Regions from separate parts of the Rhodococcus sp. 05-340-2 genome, predicted to be linked through region 1. Evidence: riboswitches for the same ligand, from Rfam matches in the RefSeq annotation. Region 1 holds a riboswitch; the other holds the start of a gene.

Region 1 (10,666 bases):
GTTCGCTCGGATGCACGATCACCGTGTCCTCGTCGACCATCGCGCCGAGCATGGGCGCAATCTTCTTGTGGCGCATCACCTCTGTGAGCACTGCGCGGTCGAGGCTGATCAGGACCAGACCGTGTATCGGGCTCTTGACCAACTGCAACCGGCCGTAGCGCGCCATGGTGTCGACGATGTCGACCAGCAACGGTTGCGGTACCGCGTAACGCGAGAAGTTCACCAGCGCGTCGACCACCTGCTCGGCGTCGTGGCCTGCGGCACGTGCGTTCCACAGTGCCAGCGGGGTGATGCGATAGGTGTGCACGTGCTCGGGGGCACGTTCGAGCTCCGCGAACGGTGCGATGGCCGCCCGCGCTGCACCCGCGAGTTCGTGATCGACCTCGAGCAACAGCGTTTTGTCGGACTGGACGATCAGCGGGCCGTCGGTCACGGGTTCCTCCTAGAGACATCTGCTGCGCCCGAAAGAGCGCAACTTCTCCATTGTCCACAGGTAGGGGCGTGCGTGCACGTGAGCCCGGTCTACTCGACCAACGCGACCGAGGTGATCCGGTGCAGCGTGAAGCGCCGAACCCCACCGGTGGCGGGGTCGAACGCGTCGAGTTGGCCGCCGCCGATGCTGATCGGATCGACGATGCGATGGGTCGCCACGCCCTGGGCATCGACGTAGCCGATGCTCACGCTCCGTTTGACCTTCGCCGCGGTCTGCAGCAGCGTCATCGTCGCGGTGCTGCTGGCCCGAGATCCGTCGGCCCGCACCACTGCGCCGCCGTTGCCTGCTGCTCTGTCGGCAGCGCGCATCCCGCGCACCAACGAACCCAGCTGTTCCTCGGTGGGGACGGCCGGAGTGCGGAACGCCTGGCGTGGCCGCCTCGCCGATACCCGCGACCCGCGGGATCGCAGATCGACGATGGTGCCGGACGAGTCCTCGCCCGCAGGCGCAAACCCGGCTCCGGCCAGGACCGTGAGCACCTCGGCGAGCGGGGCCTGGGAGATCGCGACGGTCGGAGCCAGCGCTCTCAGGGCCAGCGATTCGGCCGCCGGGGACGCCATCACCTCGGCCAGCAATGCCGGATCCTCGCATCGAACGAACGACGCGGCGACGCCTGCTCGTAGCCGGCCGTGCCGACGAGCCACGTCGTCGATCAGATAGGTCAAGGCCTGGGGCACCGGCGTGCGCGAGTGGGTGGCGAACAACGTGTGCAGCTCGGAGGCGCTCAGTCCCACATCGAGAGCGCGGCGCAGGCTGGTGTCGCTGATCCGGTACATCGTGGCTGCGCCCGCGGATTCCACATCGGCGACCAGTTCGATTCGATCCTGCAGGTCCGGCTCGAGCGGGCCGGGTGCCACCAGCGTGAGATCGGCTTGCACCAGGACGTAGTCGATGGGCTCGGGCAGGGCCGCACGCATGTCGGCCTCGGCATTGCCGTCGTGCAGCAGGGAGCGGCCCGGGGTCGAGATCGCCCCACGGGCGACGATGCCGAGAGCCGTTGCCTCGGCGAGGACATGTCCGACGGGCGTGACGCCGAAGCGCCCCGACCACCGGGGTCGACGCCACGCCAGGGTGCGGGCGAGGTCGGCGGGCTGCGCTGCGTGCCCACTGCCGAGTTCGGCGAGCAATTCCAGGATCATGCGTCGATCCCGCGGTGCGGCAGGAGAGCGGACTTCCTCGGACAGGGCGGCGATGGGCTTGTCGTTGGGGTCACGCATCCCGATGACCCACGGTGCCCGCGGCACTTCGAGCCAAGCGGAGGCGAGGGTGTGCCAGCGGGCCGCCGGGGCTGCGGTGAGCCATGCGTCGACGGCAGGGGTCGGCGCCCAGTAGTCGTCGCCGTTGTCGGACGCAGGAACCGGGTCCGGTGTTCCGCTCGAGATGAGATGGGCGGCCGACAGCAACTCGACGAGGACACTCACTCGGTCGTCGTCGAGGCCGGTTGCCTTGCTGATCTTGCGGAGCTCGCGCACTCCGAGGCCGCCGGCCTTGAGAGCGGGTGCAGGAGAAGCGGACAGTGCCTCGATCACTGCGACGCAGTGCCGACCCAGCTCGAGTGCCTCTCCTGCGGCAGCGGCGTCGACATCGGCGAGCGAATACGTGCCGGTGGCGAGCTTGGGTTCGGCGAGCGAGCGTGGGTCCGACATCGGTTCGCCGCGCAGGATCTGCCCGACCTGGACGGGAAGCTCGACGGTTTGCTCGTCCAACCAGATCAGCAGGCCTGCGGCGAGCAGCTTCTGGACGGGTCGATCCGGCGGCGTGCCCGGTGCGGCGTCGCGGGTACGGCCGGTCGGGGACGATCTGGCGAGGGTCTCGAGAAGACTGCGTTCGCCGTCACCGAGTTCGGCGAGGGCCGCGGTGATGTGTGATTCGGTGAGGTTGTCCACCGGGTCGAGAGCGCGGCCGATGCGCCACGGCACCGCGTCCGCCGCTGTGGCGCCGATCCGGAAACCGGCTGCGTCGCCCCACACCAGCAGGCGTTCGCGCAGCTGGGCCAGTGCCTTGTCCACGCTCTTGGCCGGTGCGCGTTTGGCGACCACGGCCAGCAGCGCGGCGCGGGTGACGGGCCGCTCGTACGCCTCTTCGATGGCGAGGATCTCGAGCACCGTCAGGGCCAGGGTGTCGAGGGTGTCGGCGGTGTGCAGGATCGACCGGCGCTGCTCGGCCCGACCGGCCAGCACGGCCAGGGATGCGGGCGGCGGCGCGGTCAGATCCGGACGCAGCGACATGGCCCTGATCAGCTCGGCGTCGCTGCGAGCTGCGATCCACTGAGGCAGATCCGGGGGCGTGTCGGTGTGTCGGTGCGCAGTCGTGTCGGTCATCGTCTATCAGATTAGAGACCTGGGCTGGTGCTTGCCGCAGGGCAGGTGTCAAAATAGGCGCATGGTGAACAAGTCGAAGAAGCCCTATGTCGATCCAGGCTGGCCGGAAACCGCTCGCGGTGACCACGCGGTGACCGAACTCTCGTCCGCTCGCTCGGGTGGCTTGTCACCCTTCGGCGAAGACACGGAGTTCCCGCTGCCCGTCGAAGACCTCCCCTATGCCCATCCGGTGACCGTGGTCAATCGCTAGCTGCGGCACTCGAGCACGAAAAAGCCCCCGACATCCGTCGGGGGCTTTTTTCGTACGAGCTGAACCGTCGCGGGCGCTTACTGAGGCAGGAATGCCTTGTTGGCCTGGTAGAAGTTCACGATCTGCGGATCGAGCTGGATGCCCTGGGCCGCGTTCTGCACGAACGAGGCGATCTGCGGATCGTTGGTGATGTTCTGGACGGCGGTGACGATGCCCTCGACGACCTCGGCCGAGTTGTCGACTGCCGGGATGGACGTCAGGTCGGGCAGTGCGGGAACTTCCGGTGCCTTGGGGGTGACCGGAACGCTGCGCTCGGTGGGCGCGCTGCTCAGTCCGAGGCTCGAGGAGCAGGACGGCCATGCGCCCCAGCCCTGCGAGTCGAGGACCTTCTCTGCGACTGCGATCTGCTCTTCGCGGCTGGCCTGGTTGGCCGTGGCCGCGTACTGCTGGCCGCCGTGTGCGTTCCAGGTGCTGGGGGAGAACTGCAACCCGCCCTGGAATCCGTTGCCGGTGTTGATGCCCCAGTTGCCGCCGGCTTCACACTGTGCCAGTCGGTCCCAGTCGGAATCCGGTGCCGCGTTGGCGGTGCCGGTGAAGGCGATGCTTGCGGTGCCCATGATGGCTCCGGTGACAGCGACCTTTGCGACGGTCTTGCCAGTGGTGCTCGGCTTGCGATGACGTCCGCTCATACGAGTTGAAATCCTCTCCACACGCGCCTGCGAGGTCAGCTGTCGGGTTCGGGCTGAGAGGTAGCCCGGCCTTTTCGCTCACTCCTGCGAGTGGGCAATTGGGCTTCACCCCAAGGGAAGTCGGTGCGACTTCGTGAGTCGCTACAACTTCCCGGTTGTCCGTGGAGGACGTGGGTCCCCCGTCCTCGTCCCCTGGGTGATCGTCGAGGGTGTTCCGGTTCCCGCGGGACGAGGTTTGGCGCTGCGGGTCGGAATTCGGCCGAACTTTCCGGCCGCTGCTGACCGTACTGAAATTCCCGCCTTACGTCACTATTTGGTAACTGTCGATTTCGAGGTGTCGTCGAGAGCGCATTTCGTACCCCTTTCGGGTCTCTCGAGTCGGCCCAGCTAGTGGACGTGCCGGGCATTGAACCCCTGTCCGTTGCCTACCCGTTACCGGAGCGTGATGTGATGGAAGTCACATCGACCGGAAGCGGTTCGGAAGGTCACCGAACGGCAACGATGTCCTTGCCGAGGGGCATCAGGGATACGGGAATCATCTTCAGGTTCGCGATCGCCAACGGGATGCCGATGATGGTGATCGCCATCGCGACGGCGGTGACCACATGAGTCAGCGCCAACCACCACCCGGCGAGGATCAACCAGAGCACGTTCCCGACGAGCGCGCCGGACCCGGATCCCGGCTTGTCCACGATCGTCGACCCGAACGGCCACAGCGCGTAGACGCCGATGCGGAACGACGCGATGCCGAACGGAATGGTCACGATCAGGATGCACAGCAGCAGTCCGGCGAGGAAGTAGCCCAGCGCCAGCCACAGGCCGCCGAACACCAGCCAGATGACGTTCAGTATCAACCGCATGGTCAGCGCGCCCTTCGTCCGGATGCCAGCGCGTACACCAGGGCCAACACGAAGCCGGTCGGCGCGGAGAACATGGCCGTCAGGTACAGCCCCAGTGGTGGCTTGGCGTCGGAGAAGATCGGAAACATGAGGATCGCGACGATGGCGACGAGGCCGATCGCGAACAGGGCCAGCGCGATGCGCAGCAGAGTGGTGCTGCTCTTACGGGTCGTTGTGTCCACGTACACCACGGTAGTGCGAAACGGGGCACTGTGAAGAGCGCGGTGCAGGGAACAACTCGAATGCTCTATCCGGGATCACCGCGCTAGACTGACGTATTCGCGTCCTACGTTCTCGTGGGGCGCGAAACTCGTGCGGGCCGAACATCGGTCCCACGAACAACGCAACTTTCTACAGCAACAGATGAACGGGTGAGCTCAGTGCCGACCGGCAAGGTGAAGTGGTACGACGTCGACAAGGGATTCGGATTCCTCTCGCAGGAGGAAGGCGAGGACGTCTACGTGCGTTCCTCGGCGCTGCCCGAGGGCGTCGAGGGCCTCAAAGCCGGTCAGCGAGTCGAGTTCGGTATGGCCGCGGGACGTCGCGGACCGCAGGCGCTGAGCCTGAAGGTGCTCGAGCCGGCACCGTCGGTGCGTCAGAACACCGGCAGCCCCCGCCGCGAACCCGTCGAGCGCAAGCACACCCCCGACGAGCTGCACGGGATGGTCGAGGACATGATCACGTTGCTCGAAGCGACCGTGCAGCCCGAGCTCCGCAAGGGCAAGTACCCGGACCGCAAGATCGCTCAGCGCATCTCCGAGGTGGTCCGGGCCGTCGCCCGCGAGCTCGACAGCTGATCTCGGGACCGACTACGGGCGCGTGCCGATCGACCAGATGGCGTGGCTGACGAAGCCCTCCTGATTTGTGTCGGTGTCGATGATGCCGGTGGGCAGACGAATTTCGATTCCGAGCAGGGTTCGGTCGCTGTCGTCCGTGGTGGGCACCGTGACACTGAGCCTGGTTCCGGGTTCGTTGAACGCACTGTCCTCGACGACATTTCCGCTGTCGTCGCCGTAGACCAGGGCGAGTACCCACGGTGCCGAGTAGACGGCCTCGGGGAGCGAGAGCTGCACCGCAGGGGCCTTGCCGACCTGAATCTCGGTGGTCTCTCCGACATTGGTGCACAGCGGGTCGCTGACGGCGCAGTACAGGTACGGCTCCACGTCGACGGCCCGGCCGTTGGCGTATGCGGAGACGACCGGTTCCTTCTCCGGCGCGTTCCCGATCAGCAGGGCGAGCACCGCGACGAACGCGACGGCGACGACGAGCAGACCCGCTGCGGTCAGGGCGGCGATCTTCTTGGTGCGGGGAGCGAGATTCACTTGGTCACGTTTTCGCCGAAGGAACCGTCGGACACTTCTTGTTCGACGTGGTCGGGGCGGTTGCCGCCGAAGCCGGGCAGAAGTGATCTGCCGCGGTAGGTGAGGAATGTCTGCACGAGCCCGATCGTAAGCAACACCGAGACCACGGTGAAACCGAGCCAGTACTCGGTGGGGAGCAGCACGCCGAGCGTGCCGCCCAGGACCCAGCACAGCTGCATGACGGTTTCCGATCGGCCGAATCCCGACGCGATCGACTCCGGCGGCAGGTCGGCCTGCAGGGATGCGTCGAGGGAGACCTTGGCGAGTGCGCTGGCGCTCGACGCAACGAGCGCGGCCACCGCTGCGGTGAGCAAGCTGTCGGTGACCGCGGCGACGACGGCCACCACCGTGACGGCGAGCGTGCACCGAAGAACCACAAGGGATGGCCGGCCGAGCTTGATCCTGGCACCGAGCGCGTTGCCCGAGAAGTTGCCGAGACCGGCGGCGGCTCCGACGAGTCCGAGCATCGCGGCCTGCTGAAGCGGCTCGTGTTCGGTACGGGATTTGGCGACGAACGCGATGTAGAGCGTCAGGAAGCCGGTGAGAATCCGGATGGTGCCGTTACCCCACAGACCGACGATGACGGCCCGGCCCAGGGGCTGTCTGCGGTTCTTGGTGCTGCTCGACGTCGGCGGGGACGAGGTCGTGCGGCGGAGGTTCTCGGTCGGAGCACCGCTTCCGGCGTAATCGTGTCCACCGTGCTGCTCTGCGTGGTAGCTCAGGGTTGCGGGCACCTCGCCCTCGGTGATCTCCACCCAGGACGGGATGCGCATGCTCAGGTAGGCCCCGAGCACGGTGATCGCCGCGACGAACCACAGGGCTCCCGGCGAGCCTGCGACGAACGCGATGCCGCCTGCGACGGCACCGGCCGCGATGGTGCCGCCGAGCAGTCCGAACACCGTCAGACGGGAGTTGACGCGAACGAGGTCTATCTCCGGTGGCAGTACTCGCGGCGTCACCGCGCTCTTGAGCACCGCAAAGGACTTGCTGAGGACGAGCATGCCGAGCGCGGCCGGATACAGCACCCAGCTGTCGAAGTTGAACACCAGCACCACCGCCAGCACGGTGCGCAGCCCGAAGGACGTGGCGAGCGCGATGCGTCGGCCCTGCTGCAATCGGTCGAGCAGCGGTCCGATGAGCGGCGCGATCAACGCGAACGGCGCGATGGTGATGACGAGATACAGCGCGACCTTGGTCTTGTCTTCACCGGTGGCCGCGGAGAAGAAGAGAGTGTTGGCCAAAGCGATCGCCAGCGCTGCATCCGATGCGAAGTTGGCCATGGTCGCGTAGGTCAGTGCAGTGAGACCGGACTTGTCGGCACCGTCGGCCTTCGCGGCTCGCTGGAACGACGCGATTCCCTTACCGGTCAGTTCGCGTCCGCGCATGGCTGCGACGCGGGTGACGGTCAGCTTCTTGGGCATCGGCGGTGGCTTGCGTGCACCGGCTTTGCCGCGCACCGCAGTGATCTGCTCGGTACGCGGCGGGTGCAACGGCGGCAGCGGCTGACGTCGACTCGGAACATGGGTGGGCGTGAGAGGAACAGCGGGCGGGTAGTTCGCCAGACCGGGGTGCTCGAGGGGGTCAGGAGCGGAGCCTGCGGAGTGACCGGGTCGGTCAGGAGCACCGTTCTGCTCGGGGGCGTGAGCGGAGCCTGCGGAGTGATCCTGTTCTGAATCGTCCGCACCCGGTGGGGTGTGGGGGAGACGTGGATCGGTCACGGTGTCAATTCTGTCCTACCGGAGCGGTATCGGTGAATCGCACCTCGAAGATCGTGGGCCAGTATTTGCCGGTGACGAGGAATCGGTCGGTGCCGGGAATCTGCGCGATGCCGTTGAACACGTCGGCACCGCCTCGTTGAGAGGCCGACATCGAATTCCACAGGGGGGTGCCGTCGATGACGGCCGTCACCGCGCCGGTCTCGGGGTCGATGCGCATGATGTCGAACGTCTGCCACACGTTGGCGTACACCGATCCGTCGTCGGCGCATTCGAGTTCGTTGAGCCGCTCCACTGGATTGCCGTCGAGAGTGACGTTCACGGTGCCCTGGGCGTCGAACGACGTGGGGTCGCGGAAGGTGAGGGTGGACGAACCGTCGCTCATCACGAGGCGGTCGGCCGATGCCTGCGTGCACAGCCCCCAGCCTTCGCCGTCGTAGTTCACTCGACGTTGCTCGGCGAGGGTGTCTCGGTCGCGGGCGATCGCGACGCCGTCCTGCCAGGTGATCTGCCACAGGGTGTCGCCGTCGACGGTGATGCCTTCGCCGAACAGGTCGGACGGCAGGTCGACGCGGTCGAGTTCGGTCATCGTGTCGAGCGATGTCCGCCTGACGAACGACGATCCTTCCAGTCCGGTGCCCTCGTAGAGCACGTCGCCGTCGATCTCGAAGCCCTGGGTGAAGGCGTCCTTGCCGCGGTCGTATTCGCGCACGACCTCGGTGGTCAGTGTCGGAACCGAGTCCGACGTCACCGGGGTCGGCTGCGTCGTCGACGAGCAGGCAGTGACTGCCAGTACCGAGGTGAGGGCGGCGGCGAAGGTGCGGGCGCGGGCGGTCATTGCACCCATGATGGCAGCCCGAACTGGGCGTCACCGAGTCGATGCGGCAAACTGAATGTGTGAGTTTCGTATCTTCTCCAGAGCTCGATTCCATCCGCCCCGTCTTGGCCGATGCCGCGGACCTCGCGCGGCAGGCTCTGCTCGACCTGGGAGAGGGCGGTATCGGCGAGTACCTCGGGGTCACCGCCGAAGACGCCAGTGCGGCCACTCACCGGTTCGCCAGCGATCTCGAGGGGTATCGCGGATGGCAGTGGGCCGTTGTGGTCGCCGCCCCGGAGGACGCGGATCACGCCACGGTCAGCGAGCTGGTTCTGCTGCCGGGACCCGATGCCCTCGTGGCTCCGTCCTGGGTGCCCTGGGACGAGCGCATCCGTCCCGGTGATCTGGGCCCCGGTGATCTACTGTCTCCGCGCCAGGACGATCCCCGGCTCGTACCCGGGTACGTCGAATCCGGAGACCCTGCCGTCGACGAGGTGGCGGGCGAGATCGGTCTCGGCCGAACCAAGGTCATCAGCCTCGAAGGACGCCTCGACGCCGCCCAGCGTTGGCACGACGGCGACTTCGGTCCCGATACCGAGATGGCCAAGGCCGCGCCGTCGACCTGCGGGCTGTGTGGCTTCTACCTCCCCATCGCCGGCTCGCTGTCCGCCGCTTTCGGTGTGTGCGGCAACGAGTTCGCGGCCGACGGACACGTGGTGCATGCCGAGTACGGCTGCGGAGCGCACTCCGACACCGAACTCCCCACCGGAGCCGGATCGCCGCAATTCGAGCCGTACGACGACGCTGCACTCGACGTCATCGCCTCGCCGGTCGCTCCGGTCGAGCCTGCTGCTGTCACCGAGACAAGCGACACCGCCGAGAACACCGACACCGCCGAGACGACGGAAGAGGCTTCGGCTGCCCCGGAAGAGTCGGCTGCCTCCGAAGAGTCGGCGGCCGCCGAGGTCGTGGCGGCCGACCACGCCGAACCCGTCGCCGATGATGCGTCGAGCACCACCGATGTTGCTGCGCAGGAAGAAGCTTCGGCATCTCCGAGCTGATAGACCCGTTCGACACCGGGTCGTTGCGGGAGTCTATTCTCGCGGCGTGGGGCTCTTCTCCCACCCGGCTTCGGGAGGACTCGGCGTCCGAGTCCGATCTGGTGCGCGGGGGTTACCGCGATCGTCTGCTCACCGAGCTGGCACAGAATGCGGCGGATGCTGCGCAACGCGCCGGCGTCCCGGGCCGGCTGGCCGTGTGGACCGATAGGTTCGGCGCTCTGCATGTCGCCAATTCCGGTGCGGCGCTCGATGTCTCGGGCGTACATGCCCTCACCGCGCTGCGGGCTTCGGCCAAGGGGGCGACGGATCCTGGCGTCGGACAATTCGGGGTCGGGTTCACCGCCGTGCGATCGGTGTCCGACGAGATCGAGGTGCGCTCGCGCAACGGTGGCGTGGCGTTCAGCGCACGGCGCACGCTCGAGGCGCTGGACGAGCGAGGATTGCTTTTGCCCGACACCGGCGTGCCGGTGCTGCGGCTCGCATGGCCGGTCGCAGATTCGCCCGCCGACGGCTTCGACACCGAGATCGTGTTGACATTGCGAGCCGAGGTAGCGGCGGATTCTGTCGCAGCAGGCTTTGTGGACGAGGCCGTCGACCTGCTGCTCGAACTGGACGCGTTGAACTCCATCGAGATCGACGGCGTCGTGATCGACTGCAGCAGAACTGAATTGGACGACCATTCCTCCGAGATCACGATCGGTGCGCGAACCTGGCGGCAGTTCACCACCCCGGCTGCCCGCTGGCTCGCTCCGATTGTCGACGGTCTGCCCGTTCCCGCTCCGCCCGATGTACTGCGCGCTCCGACTCGGTCGGACGAGCTACTGTCGTTGCCCGCGTTGGTCATTGCCGATGTGCCGATGCAACCCGATCGGCGACGCGTGTTACCGGGTGTCTCGTTCGACGCGGTAGCGCACGGGTACGGGGACTTCGTGGCCTCGCTGCCTGCCGCATCCAGGGTGTCGTTCGTGCCCGAGGTCGGATTCGCTCGCAGTGAGGTCGACGGCGCACTGCGTGAACTCGTGTTTCGTCGATTGTCCTGCGCGCCATGGCTTCCCGGTGC
Region 2 (10,666 bases), on a different contig from region 1:
ACACACCCAGCTGGCAGGTGAACGACGATGCGATCAGCACCGCGGTCACCGGCACAGCGAGAGCGAGGTTCAGTTCCGTCGGCTCCGGCGGCCAGATTCCATTCGCCTGGGCGCGTGCGACGAAGTACATCGCAAACAGCCCGGCGAAGAACATGAGTTCACTAGACAGCCACACGATCGTGCCGACGCTGACCATATTGGGGCGGTTCAGCGAGTGCACGCGTTGGGTGATTGCCGATCCTTGAGTCCCTACAGCGCTCGTCACAAAGAGAAGTATGACCCGTCGTAGTACGGAAGGCATATCCGGGTCCGCTCTTGGCGCGTCGTGTCGGAACGAATCCGAGTGCCTCCTTGTTCCCGTGCTGGTGGGAGGCCCTGTACGGGCCGGTAGGGTCCAGTCGTGCAAGGCTGGCCTCATGGCAAAGCGCACCGAAGGTGGATGGTTTCGGAGACTGTTCTCGCGATCGACGGCCGAACGTCTGGACCCCACCCGTGACGACCTGGTGGCAGTGGCGAGTTGCTTCGACGATGCACAGGCTTGCTCGGCCGTGCTCGACGAAGCGGCGAGGACCCAGCCGGTGTGGACGGAGGCGTCGGACGTGCTGCTTCGGCACCATCTGCTGTTGCCCGCTCACGAAGTGGAGGACGCCGCGTCCGTCGCGGCGCAGGACGGTTACGAAGTCGGACCGAACGTCGAACTCGCGGACAGCGAGGGCTATCGCCCGAAGGTCGACGACGGCGTCCCTCTGGTGCTGCAACGTGTGCAGGTGCTCGACGCCTTGCACTGCTCGCAGGAGCGTTCTCGCATGGCGGGCCTCGCTCAGCGTCGAGGGGGAGCCGTACTCGGCTGGGACGCGCTGCAGCCCGCGCAGCCCGACGCAGCGTCTGGCTAAGCTTCCACGGCACCGAGTGCATCGACGGCAGAAGGGCACGGCAGAACCACCATGACCGCAGCGATCAGCGACGAACAGCCGCGAACCTGGCGTCGAATCCTCGGCGCGTTGACGAACCACACCGACCTGTCCAGCGCCGACACCGGCTGGGTCATGGACGAGATCATGGCCGACAACGCGACAGCCGCGCAGATCGCAGCCTTCGGCGTAGCGCTCAAGATGAAGGGCCCGACGCCGGCGGAGGTGAACGGACTGGCCGAGTCGATGCTGGCGCACGCAGTGCTGGTGCACACCGACACCGACGCCGTCGACGTCGTGGGGACCGGAGGGGACGGAGCAGACACCGTCAACATCTCCACGATGGCCGCCATCGTCGTCGCTGCCAGCGGCATCCGAGTCGTCAAGCACGGCAACCGCGCAGCCTCGTCGAAGAGCGGCACGACCGACGTGCTCGAGGCGTTGGGTGTCCGCGTGACACTCGGGGCCGCCGCAGTCGCGGCGAGCGTCGAGCAGGTCGGCATCGGCTTCTGCTTCGCGCCGATCCACCACCCCGCACTGCGCTTCGCTGCCGCACCGCGCAAGGAAATCGGAATCCCCACGGTCTTCAACGTGCTGGGGCCACTGACGAACCCGGGCCGTCCGCGCGCAGGCCTGATCGGCTGCGCGTTCGAGAACCTGGTCCCCGTGGTCGCCGACGTGTTCGCCGCCAGGGGCAGCTCGGTGCTCGTCGTCCGCGGCGACGACGGACTGGACGAGATCACCCTGTCGACCACCACGACCGTGCACGTGGTGTCCGGTGGTTCGGTGAAAGTCGAGACGATCGACCCGCTCGACTACGGCATCGCCCGAGCGCCCATCGAAGCTCTGAAAGGCGGAGACGCCCAATTCAACGCAGCCGTGGCGCATCGCGTGTTCGCCGGTGAACACGGCCCCGTGCGCGATGCAGTACTGCTCAACGCGGCCGCAGCAATGGCAGCGCACCATGGCGTGTCCGGCGACCTCCACACCCGGATCGAAGCCGGATTGGCCACTGCCGCAACGACAGTCGATTCGGGCGCGGCAGCACGTCTGCTCGCCGATTGGGGTCGATGCACCAACGAACTCGTCGACTGATGTAGAGGACGCCTACTCGCCTATCGAGAAGCCGGCATCGACATCGGCGCTCGAATAGGACTGGAACGCAATGTGAGTGGTGGTGCTGCGCACTCCCCGCACACGATTGATGTGCTTGGTGATGACCTCTGCGATCGAAGCATGATCGCGAACCTTGACGATGGCGATCAAATCGACATCCCCAGCACACGAGTAGACCTCCGACACCCCGTCGACATCGGCAACGGCCTGAGCCGCCTCCGGAATCAAGTCGGCCTCGGCGTCGATCAAGACGATGGCATTGATCATCTGTGCTCCTCAAGCATCTCGAGCTCGGTGTCCGACGCGAGCTACCCCCAGACCCTAGTTGCTGCCGTGCTGCATGAGTCGTTCCGCAGGCTCCACTCCTGCCCTGAACGGTCGTTCCGCAGGCTCCACTCCTGCCCTGAACGGTCGTTCCGCAGGCTCCACTCCTGCCCTGAACGGTCGTTCCGCAGGCTCCACTCCTGCCCGTGCTGCTTCTCGCGCCGTCCGACACCACGACCCCCACGAACCCGCCGACCGTGCCGGGCTGCAGTACCCACTGCTCGTACGCACGATTCGGACGCCGTCCGTACGCAGCCAGGCCGCAATCAGTCCGACTTCCTCCGGCGGCGCGCCGCGAAGCGGGGTGGTATCGGGCAGCACCGTCTCGGCCGACGCGGTGATGGCATCGACAACAGGCATCGGATGCACTCCGCGCGGCGCGACGGCAGCGCCGGCCAGACGCCCGAAGCGCACCACGATCAACTCCCACCCGCCGTCGGACGTCCGCTTCGCCGCAACCAGTTCGGCAATGGTGGCCACTGCTGCCGATCGGTGCATCCTGCGCAGTGCATCGACGGTGATCGCGATTCGGTCGCGTAGACGAGCTGCCGTCTCGTACAGCTCCTTGTCCGCCAACTCGGCGACGCGGCGGCGCATGGAGTAGAGAACGGCATCGTCCTGACCGCACACGAGGGCGAGAAACTGTGTCGGGGCGTCCGAGTACTCGTCGGCCGTCAACGGGCCGGACAGTGCCGCTGGGCAGCCTCCGACGTCGGTTGCCGGGCAGTGGTCACCGTGTCGGACCGAGCGAGCCAGACGTCGAGTGCACGTTCGTAGGCGGCAGAACTCCGCGACGAGCGCAGCGGCCTCGGCGGCGTCGCCGCGAACCGAGAACGGTCCGAGGCTATTCGGCGTCGGCGTGCGAACGATCGACAGGCGGGGAAACGCCTCGTCGGTCAGGGTGATCCACCACCCCTTCCTGGGAAACTTCGAGCGGCGGTTGTACGGCGGGATGTGCGCCGAGAGCAGCCGTAGCTCGCGGACTCCGGCCTCGAGCGCGTGCGCACACTCGACGTGGTCGACGCGAGTGGCCAATGCGACCATCTCCTTCATCCGGCCTCTCGTCTCCGAGCCGGTGAAGTAGTTGCGCACGCGTCGCTTGAGGTTGTTGGACGTACCGACGTACAGCACCTCGTCGGACGGGCCGCGGAACAGATAGACGCCGGGGGTGCCGGGTAGATGAGCAGCCAGGCCGCGTTTGGCGCGCTGGCCGGCCGACACCGCGGGTAGGTAGTCGACCAACTCGGCGTAGCTGTGGACTCCCTGATTGCCCACACGTTCGATGAGGCCGTGCAGAACGTCGACGGTCGCTCGGGCGTCGTCGAGTGCGCGGTGCGTGGGCCTGGTGCCGGACCGGAACAACGTCGACAGTGCGGACAGCTTCACCGACGGGGCTTCGTCGCGCGTCAGAACTCGACGAGCCAGCTTGACGGTGCACAGCACCTGAAACCGTGGCCACGCGATGTCGAGACGACTGGCGGCCGCTTTGAGGAATCCCGTGTCGAAGCCGGCGTTGTGCGCCACCAGCACCGAACCGCGGGCGAATTCGAGGAAACCGGGCAGGACCCGTTCGATGCGCGGCGCGCCGATGAGCATCGCCGATGTGATGCCGGTCAGCTCCACGATGTACGGCGGGATGGATCTGCCCGGGTCGATCAGGGTGGCGAACTCGCCGAGAATTTCGCCGCCTCGAACCTTGACAGCCCCGATCTCGGTGATGGCCTCGGTGTCCGCGCTACCACCGGTGGTCTCGAGGTCGACGACGACGAACGTCGTCTCGTGCAGAGGGGTGTCGAGTTCGTCGAACGTCAGCTGGATGGGCAGGCTCACCGGGACGACGTTAGGGCCGACCTCCGACAAGAACGCTCAGCGCGCCGCCGAACGTCGTCGTGTCACGAAACCTGTCGGTGCCCGACGCTATCTTTCGCTTCGTCGGCCGATTCGGCCGCCGGAAACCATAAAGAGACAAGGATCACAATGATCATCGACTGCAGTGACTGCCTGGTCCGTGACATCGCCTGCGCGGACTGCGTCGTAACGGTGCTTCTCGGGGCTCCGGGGATGCCGTCGAGATCGGACGGGCGGTGGGTCGGTCCGCCGTCTCGTATCACTCTCGAGCAGGAAGAACTCGGTGCCATGGGTGTGCTCGCCGATGTCGGTCTCGTGCCCACTCTCAAGCTCGTCGTGAACGACGAGGACGCCGCCGAGGTTCCGTTGTTATCGACTCGTGACACACCGGGGGATCAGCGCGCCGGCTAGCGAGAATCGGGGCGAATTCACTCGCCTCGGCGAGTTGGGGTCGACACAGGGGTATGCCATTTCGTAACCTTCCTGAGACCTTGCGGAGTCTCGCCAGTCCAAACCGGAGTGGCGTCGCAAGTCACCGCCTAATCGTTCACTCGCGAGAGTGTTCGTACCGGGAACCCGATATCTACTGGGGTGAATCCCGCTGAGCCACCACACGGTGGCCGGTGGGTAGGGCTGCTCTTCCCAGCCCGAACCCGTCAGCTAACTCGGTCGGCGGACGATAGGAAGAAACGGAGCACCATCTTTCGTGGCGTCACAACTTTCCAACCGATCATTGCGGCGAGTCCTCGTAGCCGGAGCGCTCACGGCAGGCGTGGTCATTCTTCCCGCTGCACCCGCAATGGCGGCCCCCCTCACCATTCCCGGCGTCGGAACCTTCGAGATTCCTGACATCCCGGGCCTCCCTCCCCTCAACATTCCTGGTGTGCCTGCGCCTGGTGCGCCGTTGGCACCCCAGGTCACCCCGGCAGCGAAGGCCGTTCAGGCTGCAGAATCCAAGATCGGAGCACCGTACGTGTACGGCGCTTCGGGTCCGGATTCGTTCGACTGCTCCGGCCTCGTTCAGTGGGCGTACAAGCAGGCCGGCATCAGCTTGCCCCGTACGAGCTACGACCAGGCGGCCGCAGGCACTCCGGTCTCGCGCGACAGCCTCGCCCCCGGCGATGTCGTCTCGTTCTACGACGGATCGCACTCGGGCATCTACGTCGGCAACGGCAATGTCGTGCATGCATCCACGTCCGGCGTGCCGGTCAAGGTTGCTCCGCTTGCCTCGATGCCGTTCGACGGTGCTCGCCGTTACTGATTCGAGCGACCGACGTCTGCTGTGATCGACCGACAGGGTCGAGCCGTTCATCGGCTCGGCCCTGTCGGCGTATCCGGACACGGACCGCGCGACACGCCGGTCCGGTGGACAGGGAAGCATCCAGTTCGTAATCTGATCGAGACCTGGTCGATGTTTATTTTGTGACCTGTCACCTCGAACCCCCGTCGATTTCGGACCGTGTTCACGTCCGCGCCCGTAAGAGCATGGGTATGGTTCGTTTTCGGTTTACTTTTCCAACCGTTGCCTCGGTCGAGGTGACATCTGTGAGGACGGAGAGTCGCTTTCCGTGGCGATATCGAGATCTACCCGAGCGTTGCGTACGGCCCGTAACTCGCTGGTTGCTGTTGCACTGACTGCATGCATCGCCGTGGTGCCGACGACGACGGCGACCGCGCAGCCGGGATTCGGTTCGGCGTCCGACGCGCAGACCGAGCTCGCCGAGCTTTCTCGCCAGTCCGAGCAGACCACCGAATCTCTGCACAATGCTCAGATCGATCTCGACGCCAAGAACCAGCAGCAACTCGACGCGCAGGTCGTCGTCGACCAGAGCCGTGCCGCGGTGGACGCAGCGCAGGCTCAGCTGGAGCAGCTCAAACCGGCCATGGACAAGGTCGCCAACGTCAACTATCAGGGCGCGCGGACCAACCGACTGTTCGCCGTCATGGTCAGCGACTCGCCACAGCAGTTGCTCGACCAAATGTCGGCGCTGGACGTGATCTCTGCGGAGACCGCCGACCAGGTTGCTCGTTTCAAGCAGGCGAGCTCGGATGCCGAGACGGCCGAGCAGGCCGCGACGACGGCCGCCGAGCAGGCGCGCGTCGCCGCGGAACAAGCCAAGGCCGTCAGCGACGACCTCCAGGCCAAGCAGAGTGAGTTGCAGGGGCAGATAGCCGAGGTCATGGCCGCCTACAGTGCGCTCTCGTCCTCGGAGCAACTGGCTCTGGCCGGTTCGGCCCTGCCCGACGGATTCGACCCCGCCACGATTCTGCAGAACCTGACGCCGGGATCGGGTGCCAGTGCGCTGCAGGCCGGCCTGACGCAGATCGGCAAGCCGTACGTGTGGGGCGCAACCGGCCCGGACGGCTTCGACTGCTCAGGGTTGGTCGTGTGGGCGTACAAGCAGGTGGGCAAGACGTTGCCGCGGTCGAGTCAGGCGCAGGCGGCAGGCGGAACTCCGGTGGATCAGAAGGATCTGCAGCCGGGTGACGTCGTCCTGTTCTATCCGGACATCTCACACGTCGGCATCTATGCCGGAAACGGCAACGTGCTGCATGCCTCCACCTTCGGTGTTCCCGTGAAGGTGCAGTCGATGGCTTCGTTCCCGTACTACGGGGCGCGTCGATACTGAGGGTGTGTCTCGACGATCGACTGACGGCGGCATGAACGCCTCGAACCGGCCATCCGGGTTGCAGGTTCTCCTCCGATCGTCATGGCTGCGTTGGACAGCGGTCGTGGTCGTCGCAATCGTGGCCGTCTCGGTCGTCCTGATTCACCGATTCGACGGCACGCCCAGTGCCGGGACCGCCGACGTGACAGTCGCTCAGGCCCCGCCGACCTACGATCAGCAGCGCCGCGCCGATGTGACCGTCCTCCTCGACCAGTGGGCGCGGGCGGTTCGCTCCGGAGATCTCGATGCACTGCGCGAGTTGATGGATCCGCAGGCCGACCCCGACTTCGTGGAAGCACAGATGCGTCGGGCGGCAGTGGTTCCGGGCGTCCCCTTCGCCGAGTTCGGCTACGACCTGGGTGACGACCCCGAGACCCCGGTGCCGCCGCCGATCGCCGCGGCGCTCGATTCCACCGATGTGTGGGCACCCTCGGTGTATCTGCGCTACGCGGTCACCGGTCCGGACGTATCGCCGACGCGGCGGCCGGTCTCACTGGTCGTGGCCGAGCGGGACGGTCGGTGGCGGCTGGTCGACGACGCGGACCTGACCGAGTACCGACGCCACACCTGGCGTGGGCCGTGGGATTTCGACCCTCTGACCGTGCGCTCGGTGCCCACCGCAGCCGGGACATCGGTGGTCATGGGCCATCCGGACCGCGAGCAGTTCGTCGAGAGCCTCGCGGCCGAACTTCCGTCGGCAACCGCAGCCGTCACCGACTTCTGGGGAGACGACTGGGCGCGCGACGGGCTGGTCTTCGTCGCATCCTCCGCGGAGGAGTTCGCCGAACTGACGGGATCCGATCCGTCCACCGATGTGGCCGCGGTGACGGTGTCCGACGCGGTTGCGGGGGACGGCTCCCGGCCGACGGGTCAGCGGGTGGTGTTCGGTCCCGACGCGGCGACGCGGTTGACTGCGTTCACCGCGCGCTCGGTTCTGCGACACGAGTTGACCCATGTGGCGGCGAGGGCGCGGACGTCCGACGGTACGGAGTTGTGGGTGTCGGAGGGGTTCGCCGACTACTCCGGGTACCGAAATTCGGGTGCCGACTTCGGGCAACTTGCGCCCACTCTCGCGGCGATCGTGGCGGCGGGTGGGCCGCCGACGGTGCTGCCGAAGAACGAGGACTTCGGGGCCGGTGGTGCCCGGTCGAGTGTGGCCTACGAATCGGCGTGGTCGGTGTTCGCATACGTGGCCGATCGGTTCGGGGAGTCGACCCTGCGTTCGCTGTACGAAGCTCTTGCGTCCGAGAGCTCCACCGATTCTGCCTTCGCGTCGGTGCTCGGGTCGGACCGAGCACAGTTCGTGGCCTCGTGGGGCGACTGGGTGGCTCGCCAGGCCCGCTGAGACGGGGCGCTACGGTTGACGCCATGCGTCGTACTCTGCTCGTGACGAACGACTTTCCGCCTCGCCCGGGTGGTATCCAGTCCTATCTGCACAGCTTCGCCTCGCAGCTGCCGGCCGACGAGCTGGTGGTCTACGCACCTCGATGGCGCGGCGACTCGCACGAGAAATTCGACGCCAGGCAGCCGTTCGAGGTGATCCGGCATCCGACGACTCTGATGTTGCCCACTCCGCTCGTCGCGCGTCGGGCAGCTCGAATCCTGAAGTCCCGAGACTGCGATTCGGTGTGGTTCGGTGCGTCGGCTCCGCTGGCCGTGATGTCGTCGCACCTGCGCAAGGCCGGGGCCGAGCGCATCGTGGCGAGTACGCACGGTCACGAGGTCGGTTGGTCGATGGTGCCGGGTGGGCGGGCGACTCTGCGCACGATCGGCGAGAACACCGACGTGGTGACCTACGTCAGCAAGTACACCCGGGGGCGCTTCAGCTCGGCGTTCGGTCGGACCGCAGCCCTCGAGCACCTGCCGCCCGGTGTCGATACCGATCGCTTCGTGCCCGACGACGCTGCACGAGCGGAACTCCGCGCGCGCTACGGCCTCGGTGATCGCCCGACCGTTCTGTGCCTGTCCCGGCTCGTTCCGCGCAAGGGCCAGGATTTCCTGGTCCGGGCGCTCCCGGGGATCCGCCGGGCCGTCGACGGTGCGGTTCTGGTCATCGTCGGCGGCGGGCCGTACGAGAAGACTCTGCGCGAGCTCGTTCGATCCACCGGGATGGAGCAGCACGTGGTGTTCACCGGCACCGTGCCGTCGGCGGAGCTCGCCGCCCACCACACCGTCGCCGACGTGTTCGCGATGCCGAGCCGAACCCGAGGCGCCGGTCTCGATGTCGAAGGTCTCGGCATCGTGTACCTCGAGGCGTCTTCTTGCGGAGTACCCGTTGTCGCAGGCATGTCCGGGGGAGCGCCGGAAGCTGTGCAGCACAACAAGACCGGCCTCGTCGTCGACGGGACGTCGGTCTCGGACATCACCGACGCGATCGTGAAGATCCTGTCCGATCGCACGCTGGCCACGCAGATGGGCAACGCCGGCCGCGCCTGGGTGGACGCGGAATGGCGCTGGGACGTACTGACCGAAAAACTGCGTTCGTTGATCTAGGCAGTACGGCTCAACGGGCGTAGATCGCCTCGATCTCGTCGGCGTACGCCGCGGTGATGACGTTGCGCTTGAGCTTCATCGTGGGAGTCAGCTCGCCGCTCTCCTCCGAGAAGTCGTGGGGGAGAAGTCGATACTTCTTGATGGACTCTGCATGCGAGACGGACCTGTTCGCGTCGGCGACGGCGGCGTCGATCTCCGCGACGAGTTCGGGATCGGTCTGCAGATCCGCTGCGGTGGCGTCGGCGGCCTTGCCGTGGGAGGACTTCCAGCGATCGAACGCGTCCGGATCGAGGGTGATGAGCGCGCCGATGAAGGGCTTCTGATCGCCCACGACGACTGCCTGGCTGATCAACGCGCCCGCCCGCAGCTGGTCTTCCAGTCCGGCCGGTGAAACGTTCTTGCCGCCTGCGGTGACGATCAATTCCTTCTTGCGCCCCGAGATCGTGATGTAGCCGTCCTCGTCCACGGAACCGAGATCGCCGGTGCGGAACCAGCCGTCGTCCAGCGATTCGGCGGTCGCGTCCTCGTTGCGCCAGTAGCCGTCGAACACGACCGGTCCGCGGAGTTGGATCTCGCCGTCCTCGGCGATGCGCACGGTGTTGCCGGGCAGTGGACGCCCGACGCTGCCCACGCGTTGGAATCCGATGGTGTTGACCGCGAACGCCGCGGTGGTTTCGGTCAGCCCGTAGCCCTCGTAGATCGTCACGCCGATGCCCCGGTAGAAGTGGCCGAGACGGGAACCGAGAGGCGCGCCGCCGGAGATGGCGAGTTCGCACTTGCCGCCGAGCGCTGCCCGCAGTTTGCCGTAGACCAACTTGTCGAACACGGTGTGCTTGGCGCGCAACACGATTCCCGGTCCGCCGGTGTCCTGTGCCTCGCTCCACGCCACTGCGCATTCGGTGGCGAGGTCGAAGATCTTTCCCTTGCCGTCGGCGTGCGCCTTCTGCTTGGCGGTGTTGAAGACCTTCTCGAACACTCGCGGTACCGAGAGGATGAAGTCCGGCTGGAACGTGCCGAACGTCGCAACGAGGTTGGGGATGTCGCTGGTGTGCCCGAGGGTGACCCCGGCGTCGAACGAGGCGATGGACACCGCGCGTGCCAGTACGTGCGCCAACGGAAGGAACATCAGCGTGCTGCGGCCCTGCCTCATCAGTGATTTCAGCGACGTCTCACGAATGCCGAGTGATTCGGCGAGCAGGTTGGCGTGGGTCAGCTGGACGCCCTTGGGGCGACCCGTGGTTCCCGAGGTGTAGATGAGGGTTGCCGGGTCCGACGAGGCGAGTGTCGAAACCCGTTGGTGCACCT

What was found. Region 1 has a riboswitch for cyclic di-AMP ahead of CH271_RS06405 (transglycosylase family protein). Riboswitches for the same ligand answer to the same signal wherever they lie in the genome.
Region 2: it holds a riboswitch for cyclic di-AMP, as region 1 does, so the genes downstream of both, CH271_RS26020 (C40 family peptidase) here and CH271_RS06405 (transglycosylase family protein) in region 1, are expected to answer to the same signal.

Annotation. Positions count from the first base shown of each region.
Region 1 is NZ_NOYU01000010.1:450,796-461,461, forward strand. Features, by position in the region: gene CH271_RS06390 (DNA repair helicase XPB) at 1-433, opposite strand, end outside; gene CH271_RS06395 (helicase-associated domain-containing protein) at 523-2,814, opposite strand; gene CH271_RS06400 (hypothetical protein) at 2,876-3,064, shown strand; gene CH271_RS06405 (transglycosylase family protein) at 3,142-3,753, opposite strand; cyclic di-AMP (ydaO/yuaA leader) riboswitch at 3,762-3,962, opposite strand; gene CH271_RS06410 (YccF domain-containing protein) at 4,239-4,613, opposite strand; gene CH271_RS06415 (hypothetical protein) at 4,616-4,834, opposite strand; gene CH271_RS06420 (cold-shock protein) at 5,033-5,449, shown strand; gene CH271_RS06425 (DUF2771 domain-containing protein) at 5,462-5,974, opposite strand; gene CH271_RS06430 (MFS transporter) at 5,971-7,731, opposite strand; gene CH271_RS06435 (glutaminyl-peptide cyclotransferase) at 7,736-8,566, opposite strand; gene CH271_RS06440 (DUF3027 domain-containing protein) at 8,626-9,606, shown strand; gene CH271_RS06445 (sacsin N-terminal ATP-binding-like domain-containing protein) at 9,630-10,666, shown strand, end outside.
Region 2 is NZ_NOYU01000042.1:181,081-191,746, reverse strand. Features, by position in the region: gene ctaE (aa3-type cytochrome oxidase subunit III) at 1-265, opposite strand, end outside; gene CH271_RS26045 (hypothetical protein) at 417-893, shown strand; gene trpD (anthranilate phosphoribosyltransferase) at 945-2,006, shown strand; gene CH271_RS26035 (Lrp/AsnC family transcriptional regulator) at 2,019-2,294, opposite strand; gene CH271_RS26030 (DEDD exonuclease domain-containing protein) at 2,349-4,181, opposite strand; gene CH271_RS26025 (hypothetical protein) at 4,329-4,610, shown strand; cyclic di-AMP (ydaO/yuaA leader) riboswitch at 4,726-4,889, shown strand; gene CH271_RS26020 (C40 family peptidase) at 4,906-5,460, shown strand; gene CH271_RS26015 (C40 family peptidase) at 5,768-6,829, shown strand; gene CH271_RS26010 (hypothetical protein) at 6,861-8,213, shown strand; gene CH271_RS26005 (glycosyltransferase family 4 protein) at 8,237-9,361, shown strand; gene CH271_RS26000 (AMP-dependent synthetase/ligase) at 9,372-10,666, opposite strand, start outside.